Linked DNA regions of Variovorax paradoxus EPS. The protein of the gene in region 2 interacts with the protein of the main gene of each other region in a pairwise test. Links are inferred from orthologs where the notes say so. Each region holds a gene or a part of one and is shown on either strand. Other genes may lie near its edges. The genes, in order: cyoB, VARPA_RS14105 and dnaE.

Region 1 (3,147 bases), 2.1 Mb from region 2 along the record:
GCCAGAACATCGACAGGCACATCAGGCGGCGGCGGTTCGCGGCGGTGAAGCCGTGCTTGGGCAGCTGGATCATCAGCACGATGAGCCAGATGATGCCGAAGCTCACGTGCAGGCCGTGGGTGCCGACCAGTGCGAAGAACGACGACAGGAAAGCGCTGCGCTGCGGGCCCGCGCCTTCGTGCAACAGGTGCGCGAATTCGTAGAGTTCGAGGCCGATGAAGCCCGCGCCCAGGAGGCCCGTGATGGCCAGCCACACGAGCACGCCGCCCATGCGCTTCTTCTGCATCTCGAGCATCGCGAAGCCGTAGGTGATCGACGACAGCAACAGCAGCGAGGTGTTGATCGCCACCAGCGGCAGGTCGAACAAATCAGCGCCCGAGGGGCCGGCCGCGTAGCTGCGGCCCAGCACGCCGTACACCGCGAACAGGCACGCGAAGATGAGGCAGTCGCTCATCAGGTAGAGCCAGAAGCCGAGCAGCGTGCCGTTTTCCGGGTGATGGTCGTTGCCGACGTGGAACAGCTCGAACACGGGCGGCTTGCCCGTCTGGTCGCTGTGGGGGTGCGAAGACCCCGGGTGATGCAGGGCGGTGGTATCAGACATGGGCGGCTCCCGAGACTCCCGAAACGCCCAGGAGGCGCGTGCGTTCGCCCTCGGTGCGAACGACGTCTTCCGCGGGGATGTAGTAGTCGCGCTTGTAGTTGAAGGTATGGATGATCACGGCGGCCAGCATGGCGACGAAGCCGATGCCCGCCACGAGCCACATCTGCCAGATCAACGCGAAGCCGCAGACCGCTGCCAGGGCCGCGATGATGAAGCCGGCGCTGGTGTTCTTGGGCATGTGGATCGGGGTGAAGCCCTCGAGCGGACGCTCGTAGCCGCGGCGCTTCATGTCGGTCCAGGCATCGTTGTCATGGATGCGCGGCGTGAACGCGAAGTTGTAGGCCGGCGGCGGCGAGGAGGTCGACCATTCGAGCGTGCGGCCGTTCCACGGGTCGCCCGTGGTGTCGCGGAGCGAATCGCGGCGGATGTAGCTCACCACCAGCTGGATGATGAAGGAGGCGATGCCCAGCGCGATCAGCACGGCGCCGAAGGCGGCGATCTGGAACCAGATCTGCAGCGACATGTCCTGGAAGTGGCTCATGCGGCGGGTGACGCCCATCAGGCCCAGGATGTACAGCGGCATGAAGGCGAACCAGAAGCCGATGATCCAGAACCAGAACGAGCACTTGCCCCAGAACGGATCGAGCTTGTAGCCGAAGGCCTTCGGGAACCAGTAGGTGATGCCCGCCAGCATGCCGAACAGCACGCCGCCGATGATCACGTTGTGGAAGTGGGCAATGAGGAACAGGCTGTTGTGCAGGACGAAGTCGGCCGGGGGAACGGCCAGCAGCACGCCCGTCATGCCGCCGATCACGAAGGTGATCATGAAGCCGATGGTCCACATCATCGGCAGCTCGTAGCGGATGCGGCCGCGGTACATGGTGAAGAGCCAGTTGAAGATCTTCGCGCCCGTCGGGATCGAGATGATCATCGTCGTGATGCCGAAGAACGAATTCACGCTGGCGCCGGAGCCCATGGTGAAGAAGTGATGCAGCCACACGAGGTACGAGAGGATCGTGATCACGACCGTGGCATACACCATCGAGGCGTAGCCGAAGAGGCGCTTGCCCGAGAAGGTGGAGACCACTTCCGAGAAGATGCCGAAGGCCGGCAGGATCAGGATGTACACCTCGGGGTGGCCCCAGATCCAGATCAGGTTCACGTACATCATGGCGTTGCCGCCCAGGTCGTTCGTGAAGAAGTTGGTGCCGACGTAGCGGTCGAGCGACAGCAGGGCCAGCACAGCGGTCAGCACCGGGAAGGCAGCCACGATCAGCACGTTGGTGCACAGGGCGGTCCAGGTGAAGACGGGCATCTTCATCATGGTCATGCCGGGCGCGCGCATCTTCACGATGGTGGCCAGCAGGTTCACGCCGGATAGCAAGGTACCTACCCCCGCTATCTGCAACGACCATATGTAGTAGTCGACCCCCACGTCGGGGCTGAAGAGAATGCCCGACAGCGGCGGATACGCGAGCCAGCCCGTCTTGGCGAACTCGCCGACGAACAGCGACGCCATCACGAGGCCGGCGCCGAAGGTGGTCATCCAGAAGCTGAAGTTGTTCAGGAACGGGAAGGCCACGTCGCGCGCGCCGATCTGCAGCGGCACCACGAAGTTCATGAGGCCCGTGACCAGCGGCATCGCCACGAAGAAGATCATGATCACGCCGTGGGCGGTGAAGATCTGGTCGTAGTGGTGCGGCGGCAGGAAGCCCGCGTTGTCGCCGAAGGCGAAGGCCTGCTGGGCCCGCATCATGATCGCGTCGGCAAAGCCGCGCAGCAGCATCACCAGCCCGAGGATGATGTACATGATGCCGATCTTCTTGTGGTCGATGCTGGTGATCCAGTCGCGCCACAGCACGCCCCACACCTTGAAGTAGGTGAGCGCGCCCAGGAGGGCCAGGCCGCCCAGCACCACGGCCGCGAAGGTCGCGAGCAGGATGGGCTCGTGGTAGGGAATCGCCTCCCACGTGAGGCGGCCGAAGACGAGCTTCGTCAGGTCAAGGTTCGCAAGCATCGTCATTCTTCGGTGGTGCACATCGCCGTGACGTATTTACGCTTGGGCGAGTTGAGGGTGTCGGGTTGCCAGCTCTGCATGGTGGCGACGTTGAAGGCGCCGGGCTTGCCCAGGCCGCCGTCGGCGTCGATGGCCATCATCTGGCTCATGCACATCTTGTTGCGGTCGACACAGCGGTTGAGGATGGCGTTGTACAGGTCGGCGTCGACGCTGGCGTAGTGACGCACGGGCTCGCGCTCGCTGGGCACTTCGAGCTTCGTGTAGCCCTCGCGGGTGAGCTCGCCTTCCTTGCCGGCCTTGACCTTGGCAACCCACTGGTCGAAGTCGTCCTTGTTCAGGCCGTGGAACTTGAAGCGCATGCCCGAGAAGCCCGCGCCGCTGTAGTTGGCCGAGAAGCCTTCGAATTCGCCCGGCTTGTTGATCACCGCGTGCAGCTTGGTTTCCATGCCCGGCATGGCGTAGATCTGGCCGGCCAGCGCGGGGATGAAGAAGGAGTTCATCACCGAGGAGGCGGTGATCTTGAAGCTGA
Region 2 (3,147 bases):
GGCTGTAACCCCAGCTCGGCAGCGCGCCGATCAATATCAGGATCAGGACGATGAGCAGAATGAACGAGAGGGACATGGTTTTCTCCTGGGACGTTTGTTGTAACGAGCCTTGATGCTCATCGTCCCGGGGCGCGCGAGGCGCCGGAGAGCCGCCCCTTCGGCGGTCAGGGCTGTCCTACCGTAGGCGTCGGCGCTTGGCGCTTGCTTCGTCGGAGAGCAGGAAGTGCATGCCGATGGCGAATGCCAGGAACACGGCGCCCAGCCCGCCGACGATGGCAGCGCCGCCCCAGAGATCGAAGAAGCCATTCAGCCGGGCGTCCTTCGGATCGGCGGGATTGAAGAACACCTCCACGATCTCTCCCTTGTCGTAGGCGGGCGGGCTGCTGCTGCTCGATGGCGTGAACTCGATGATTTCGCCGGACGGCAGCTTGAAGTGCACCATCGGGCGCCATGTGTCCGAGCTGTTGCGGCGCGAACTCTCCACGCGCAGCAAGTCGATCACCTCGCCTTGCGCCCGGCTGGCCGAAGCGATGAACTTCGTGGTGTTCTGGTACAGCAGCCCGGCGCCGACGAGCATCAGCACGCCGACGAGGCCGAAGACGAATTTGATGATGCGGGCGGAGTTCATTGGAGGTGCTTTTCAGCTTCGCACCAGCTCGCTCAACAGGGTGCCAACAGCGGCCAGCACGAGGCCCATCGCCAGGAAACCCACCGCCCACAGCGTGGACACCAGCGCTCGCCGCCAGGGGCGGGTGCGAAAGAAATAGACCGGAATGCCCAGCAGCGGAAACATGCCCGCGAGCAGCGCCGAGCGACCGGGCGGGATCACGCCGCGCGCGAGGCCCTCGGCGCGGCACCACGTGTAGCAGAGCGCAGAAATCAGGACCGCATGCGCCACGTCGAGTGCGCTGTAGCCCTTGCCGCGCAGCGGCGGCATGAAGGCGTCGGCCACGCCAACGATGAAGAACGAGAGGCCCAGCGCCAGCAGGATCCAACGGGGCCGGTTCATCGTCATCGCGGCGCCTGGATCCTCGTGTCCGCTGTCAGAGCTTCGCGAGCCGGTCCAGCGCGGCGACGAGCGTCTCGTCCTTCTTGGCGAAACAGAAGCGCACCACGCGCTGGTCGAAGCCGTTGCCGTAGAACGCGGACAGCGGAATCGCCGCAACGCCGATCTCGCGGGTGAGCCACAGGCAGAAGTCGGCCTCGGAGAGATCGCTCACGGCCGAGATGTCCACGCACTGGAAGTAGCTGCCTTCGCTGCGCAGTAGCTTGAAGCGCGTCTTCTCTGCCAGGCCCGCGGCGAAGAGATCGCGCTTGCGCTGGTAGAACGCCGGCAGTTCGAGATACGGCTTCGGCTCGGCCATGTACTGCGCGAGCGCATGCTGCATCGGCGTGTTGACGGTGAACACGTTGAACTGGTGCACCTTGCGGAACTCGGCCATCAGCGGGGCGGGCGCGGCCACGTAGCCGACCTTCCAGCCGGTCACGTGGTAGGTCTTGCCGAAGCTGCTGACGATGAAGCTGCGCGCCGCCAGGCCCGGAAAGCGGGCCACGCTTTCGTGGCGCGCGGCATCGAACACCATGTGCTCGTAGACCTCGTCGGCAATCACGAACACATCGGTCGGAGCGAGCAGTTCCTCGAGCTTGCGCATCTCGGCCTCGGTCCAGACCGTCGCGCTCGGGTTGTGCGGCGTGTTGATGATGATCGCTCGGGTGCGCGGGCTCATCGCCGCTGCAATCTTGTCGAAGTCGGGGCGGAAGGTGCCGGGCACGAGCGGCACACGCACCACGCTGCCGCCGGCCAGATCGATGTTGGGCACGTAGCTGTCGTAGCAGGGCTCCAGCACGATCACCTCGTCGCCCGGCCGCACGATAGCCAGGATGGCGGTGATGATGGCCTGCGTCGCGCCTGCGGTGACGGTGATCTCGGTGCCAGCGTTGTAGCTATGGCCGTAGAGCGCGGAAATCTTGGCGGCGATGGCATCGCGCAGCGCCGGAATACCCGGCATCGGCGGGTACTGGTTGTGGCCCGCGGCCATGGCGGCCGTCACGTCTTCGAGCAGCTTCGGATCGCAGTGGAAATCCGGAAATCCCTGCCCGAGGTTGACCGCGTTCTTCTCGGCGGCCAGCGCCGACATGACGGTGAAGATGGTGGTGCCGACTGCCGGCAGCTTGGTCGTGATTTCGGGCGTGCGTGGGGAAAGCACAGTGCTCATAGCTCGTAGTCTTGTTGATGGCCGCTCAGGGCCTTGGCGATCAGGTTGCGGTCGAGCCGGTCGGACAGCAGTTCGGCGAACTTGAAGACGAAGTTGCGCAGATACGCGCTGCGCTTGAACGCGACACGGGCAATATTCTGGCCGAACACATGGCCCATCGGGCGCACCACGAGATCGGCATTCGACTCGTCGCGCACCGCCATCTCGGCCACGATGCCCACGCCCAGGCCGAGGCGCACGTAGGTCTTGATCACGTCGGAGTCGATGGCTTCGAGCGCGATGCGCGGCGTGAGCTTCTTCTGCGCGAAGGCGTGGTCGATGCGCGTGCGGCCGGTGAACGACGGGTGGTAGGTGATGATCGGCTCGAGCGCCAGGTCCTCGAGCGAAATGCGCTCCTTGGCGGCCAGCGGATGGTCCTTGGGCAGCACCAGCACGTGCTGCCATTCGTAGCAGGGCAGGGTCACGAGTTCGGCGTAGCCGTCCAGCGATTCGGTGGCGATGCCGATCTCGGCGATCTCGTCGATCACCATGCGCGCGACCTGATCGGGCGAGCCCTGGTGCAGGCTCACGTTGACCTTCGGATAAGCCTCGCGCAGGTTGGCCACGGGCACCGGCAGCACGTAGCGCGCCTGGGTGTGGGTGGTGGCGATGGAGAGGGTGCCGCTGTCCTGCGCGCTGAACTGCTCGCCGATGCGCTTAAGGTTGCCCACCTCGCGCATGATCAATTCGATGCTGGCAATGACGTGCTGGCCCGGCTCGGTCACGCGTTTGAGGCGCTTGCCGTGGCGCGCAAAGATTTCGACGCCCAGCTCTTCTTCGAGTTCGATGATGGCCTTGGAAACGCCAGGCTGCGAGGTGTGGAGCGCCTTGGCGGCCTCGGTGAGGTTCAGGTTGCGCCGCACGGCTTCCTGAACAAACTTGAATTGGTGCA
Region 3 (4,172 bases), 790 kb from region 2 along the record:
TCGTCGGCGAAGGTGTAGTGCTCGCCGCCATCGTGCGAGACGATGAAGCCGCGCAGCGTGGCGTGCTGGTCGTCCTTGCCGGTGTCCAGCAGTTGCTTGACCGTCATCGTCGGCACGGTGCTCGGGCCGGCGTACTGGGCGAAGGCGGTGGACATCGCCAGCGACATGCCGAGCGCGAGCGCGGCGGTCTTCAGGGTCTGGGTGCTCTTCGTGGTCTTGGTCTCAATCTGGGTCATGGCAATCGTTCCTCCTTGAACGGCTTGGTTGTGAAGAAACAGATGGACGCCAGAGGCGCCCAAATGTTCCACGACCCTCGAAACCCAGGGGCCATTCACTCGTAGACGATCAGCGCCTTGCCCGCCTCCGCCTGCGCCGTCCAGCTCGCGAGCGCGGCATCGGTCGGGAAGAACTTGGCGCGCTCGCCCAGCTGCAATTCGACCTGTGCGCCGCCGCGCGCCATCGACAGGCGCACCGGCAGGCCCTGCACCAGGTCACCGACTTCCGTCTGCTCGGTGCGCGGCGGAAAGTCCTTCACCAGCCGCGCGATGTCCGGCGCCTTGCCGTTCACCGCCACGCGCAGGAACTTGCCGAAGCGGCAGCGCGCCGTGGCGAGGTCCCACACCTGCTGCACCTGGAAGCGCGCCTCGAAACCGCCGCGCGCGGGTTGCAGCCGGCCGCTCACGATGACGAGCTCGTCGTCCTTCAGCGTGTTGCGGTTGGCGTTGATGAGCGCCTCGTCGGCCGTCGCGTCGATGGACTCCGACTTGTCGTCGAGCTTGAAGATCGCGAGCCGCCCGCGCTGGCCGTTGATCACGCGGAAGTCGCTCACGATGCCCGCGATGACCTGCTGGTCGCGGCTGTCGAGCAGGTCGCCAATCTCGCGCTTGCAGAAGCGCCGCACCTCGTGCGAGACCTCGTCGAACAGGTGGCCCGAGAGGTAGAAGCCAATGGCGGTTTTTTCGAGCGTCAGCCGCTCCTTCACGCCCCACGGTGTGGCATCGACCAGATCAGGTTCGGCCGTGGCCGAGCCGTGCTCCGCATCCCCGAAGATGTCGACCTGCGCGGCATTGGCGGCCGTCGCGCTGGCGAATTCGAAGGCGCGGTCCACCGAGGCGATCAACGCTGCGCGGTTCTGCTGGATCGCATCGAACGCGCCAGCCTTGATGAGCGCCTCGACCGTGCGCTTGTTGATGCGCTGGCGGTCGATGCGCACGCAGAAATCGAACAGGCTCTTGAACGGCCCGCCCTCTTCGCGCGCCCGCACCACCGCCTCGACCGCGAGCTGGCCCGTGCCCTTGACGGCGCCGAGGCCGTAGCGGATCACCTTGTCGGTGACCGGCTCGAAGCGGTAGTTGCCGCGGTTCACGTCCGGCGGCTCGAAGGTGATGCCGAAGTTCTTCTGGGCGTCTTCGAACAGGAGCTTGAGCTTGTCCGTGTCGTCCATTTCCACGGTCATGTTGGCGCAGAAGAATTCGGCCGTGTAGTGGACCTTGAGCCAGCCCGTGTGATACGCGAGCAGCGAGTACGCGGCGGCGTGGGACTTGTTGAAGCCGTAGCCCGCGAACTTCTCCATCAAGTCGAAGATTTCGTCGGCCTTGTCCTGCGGGATGCCGTGCGTGGCGAGGGCGCCCGCGCGGAATTTCTCGCGGTGCTCGGCCATCTCCTCGAGCTTCTTCTTGCCCATCGCGCGGCGCAGCAAGTCGGCGCCGCCGAGCGAGTAGCCGCCCAGGATCTGCGCGGTCTGCATCACCTGCTCCTGGTAGACCATGATCCCGTAGGTCTCCGAGAGCATCTCGGCCACGGCCGGATGCGGGTACTCGACCTCTTCGCGGCCGTGCTTGCGCGCCACGAAGCTGGGAATCAGGTCCATCGGACCCGGACGGTACAGCGCGTTCAGCGCGATCAGGTCTTCCAGGCGCGTGGGCCGCGCGTCCTTCAGCATGCCCTGCATGCCGCGCGATTCGAACTGGAACACCGCTTCCGTCTTGCCTTCGGAGAAGAGCCGGTAGGTGGCCGCGTCCTTCAGCGGAATGTTCTCGAACGCGAAGTTCTCCTGGCCCTTGTGGCGCGCGACGATGAAGTCCTTGGCGATCTCCAGGATGGTGAGCGTGGCCAGGCCCAAGAAGTCGAACTTCACGAGGCCGATGGCTTCGACGTCGTCCTTGTCGTACTGGCTCACGGCCGAGTCGCTGCCCGGCTGCTGGTAGAGCGGGCAGAAATCGGTGAGCTTGCCCGGCGCAATGAGCACGCCGCCGGCGTGCATGCCGATGTTGCGGGTCATGCCTTCGAGCTTCTGCGCGAGCTCCACCAGCATGCGCACTTCTTCTTCCTTCTCGATGCGCTGCGCGAGCTGCGGCTCCATCTCGATGGCGTAGTTGTTCTTGTCGCCCTCGATCTTTTTCTCGGGCGGGTACTGCAGCGTGACAGACATGCCCGGCTTGTTCGGAATCAGCTTGCTGATGCCGTCGCAGAACATGTAGCTCATGTCCAGCACGCGGCCCACGTCGCGGATGGCGGCGCGCGCGGCCATCGTGCCGAAGGTGGCGATCTGGCTCACGGCATTGCGGCCGTACTTGTCCTTCACGTAGTCGATCACGCGGTCGCGGTTGCCCTGGCAGAAGTCGATGTCGAAGTCGGGCATCGAGACGCGTTCGGGGTTCAGGAAACGTTCGAACAGCAGCTTGTATTCGAGCGGGTCGAGGTCGGTGATCTTCAGCGCATAGGCCACGAGCGAGCCCGCACCCGAGCCCCGGCCCGGGCCCACGGGGCAGCCGTTTTCCTTGGCCCACTTGATGAAGTCGCCCACGATCAGGAAGTAGCCGGGGAAGCCCATGTTCAGGATCGTGTTGATCTCGAACTCCAGGCGCTCCACATAGCGCGGCCGCTCGGCATCGCGCTTGGCTGCGTCGGGGTAGAGATGCGCGAGGCGCACCTCCAGCCCTTCGAACGACTCTTGCCGGAAGAAGTCGTCGATCGGCATGCGCACGCCTTCGCTGACGAAGGGCGTGGGGAAGTCGGGCAGTTGCGGCTTGCCGAGCACCAGCGTCAGGTTGCAGCGCTTGGCGATTTCCACCGTGTTGGCCAGCGCACTCGGCACGTCGGCGAACAGCGCCTGCATCTCGGCGGTCGACTTGAAGTACTGCTCTTCGGTGAACTTGCGCACGCGGCGCGGGTTGCCGAGGATTTCGCCTTCGGAAATGCAGACGCGCGCCTCGTGCGCTTCGTAGTCCTGCCGTTCAGCGAACTGCACCGGGTGCGTGGCGACCACCGGCAGCTTCAGCCGGGCCGCGAGCTTCACGGCGGCGATGACATGCGGCTCGTCTTCGGGACGGCCCGCGCGCTGCAGTTCGATGTAGAAGCGGTGCGGGAACATGCCCGCCAGCTTCAGCGCCAGCTCGGCCGCGCGCTCGCCCTGGCCCTGCAGCAGCGGCACGCCCAACGGCCCCGCCTGCGCGCCGGACAGCGCGATCAGCCCACCCGAAAGCTCTTCGAGCCATTCGAGCTTGCAGGCCGCCTGCGACTGGCCGCGGCCCACGTTCTGCGTCCAGGCGCGTGCCAGCAGTTCGGACAGGCTCAGGTAGCCCTCCATGTTCTGCACCAGCAGCACGAGGCGGGTGAGAACGCCGGGCTCCTTGCCCAGCCCCTCGATGAAGATTTCAGCGCCGATGACGGGCTTGACGCCCTTGCCCCGCCCCTGCTTGTAGAACTTGACCGCCCCGAACAGGTTGTTCAGGTCGGTGATGGCCAATGCGGGCTGCTTGTCGGCAGCGGCGGCCTTGATGACTTCGTCGATCCGGTTGGTGCCGTCGACGACGGAAAATTCGGTGTGCAGGCGCAGGTGAACAAACATCCCGCCATTGTAGAAACCGGCACCTTCACGATGTGGGTTGGCAATCCCTAAATCGCCCCGCCGGCAAGGGAAAGACCGCGGCGGCCCGCATCCGGCCCGGCGGCGCCACCTAGAATCGCGCCCCGTGCAAGAGATCCTGAACATCGCGGCCTACAAATTCGTGGCCATCCACGACAGCCCCGAGCTGCGTGAAGACCTGCGCGCCCGCACCCAGGCGCTGGGCCTCATGGGCACCATCCTGCTGGCGCCCGAAGGTATCAACCTGTTTCTGGCGGGCACTGCCGACGCCATCCACACCTTCCTTGCCGACCTGCGCGCCGAT

Evidence for each region.
Region 1: the proteins of VARPA_RS14105 (region 2) and cyoB interact in binary tests that used the Escherichia coli proteins (3 or more experiments, as listed by UniProt). The link is inferred for Variovorax paradoxus EPS from one-to-one orthologs.
Region 3: the proteins of VARPA_RS14105 (region 2) and dnaE interact in binary tests that used the Escherichia coli proteins (3 or more experiments, as listed by UniProt). The link is inferred for Variovorax paradoxus EPS from one-to-one orthologs.

What each region holds. Positions count from the first base shown.
Region 1 is NC_014931.1:5,135,171-5,138,317, reverse strand. Bases 110-3,108 are described here. They hold cyoB (cytochrome o ubiquinol oxidase subunit I), read right to left. Parts: upstream 2,625-3,108; coding sequence 594-2,624; downstream 110-593. Other genes in these bases: cyoA (ubiquinol oxidase subunit II), read right to left, coding at 2,621-3,108; cyoC (cytochrome o ubiquinol oxidase subunit III), read right to left, coding at 110-601. Outside these bases: more of cyoC, read right to left, coding at 1-109; more of cyoA, read right to left, coding at 3,109-3,147. UniProt on the Escherichia coli protein: Cytochrome bo(3) ubiquinol oxidase is the terminal enzyme in the aerobic respiratory chain of E.coli that predominates when cells are grown at high aeration.
Region 2 is NC_014931.1:3,029,844-3,032,990, forward strand. What follows is about bases 131-3,129. They hold VARPA_RS14105 (pyridoxal phosphate-dependent aminotransferase), read right to left. Parts: upstream 2,217-3,129; coding sequence 1,044-2,216; downstream 131-1,043. Other genes in these bases: VARPA_RS14095 (DUF3592 domain-containing protein), read right to left, coding at 176-628; VARPA_RS14100 (rard protein), read right to left, coding at 641-1,009; VARPA_RS14110 (CysB family HTH-type transcriptional regulator), read right to left, coding at 2,213-3,129. Outside these bases: VARPA_RS30610 (DUF3309 family protein), read right to left, coding at 1-76; more of VARPA_RS14110, read right to left, coding at 3,130-3,147. UniProt on the Escherichia coli protein: Shows aminotransferase activity with methionine and histidine as substrates, and to a lesser extent also with phenylalanine.
Region 3 is NC_014931.1:3,820,539-3,824,710, forward strand. The notes cover bases 132-4,155. They hold dnaE (DNA polymerase III subunit alpha), read right to left. Parts: upstream 3,851-4,155; coding sequence 332-3,850; downstream 132-331. Other genes in these bases: VARPA_RS17660 (YgiW/YdeI family stress tolerance OB fold protein), read right to left, coding at 132-236; VARPA_RS17670 (sulfurtransferase), read left to right, coding at 3,975-4,155. In the rest of the region: more of VARPA_RS17660, read right to left, coding at 1-131; more of VARPA_RS17670, read left to right, coding at 4,156-4,172. UniProt on the Escherichia coli protein: DNA polymerase III is a complex, multichain enzyme responsible for most of the replicative synthesis in bacteria. This DNA polymerase also exhibits 3' to 5' exonuclease activity. The alpha chain is the DNA polymerase catalytic subunit.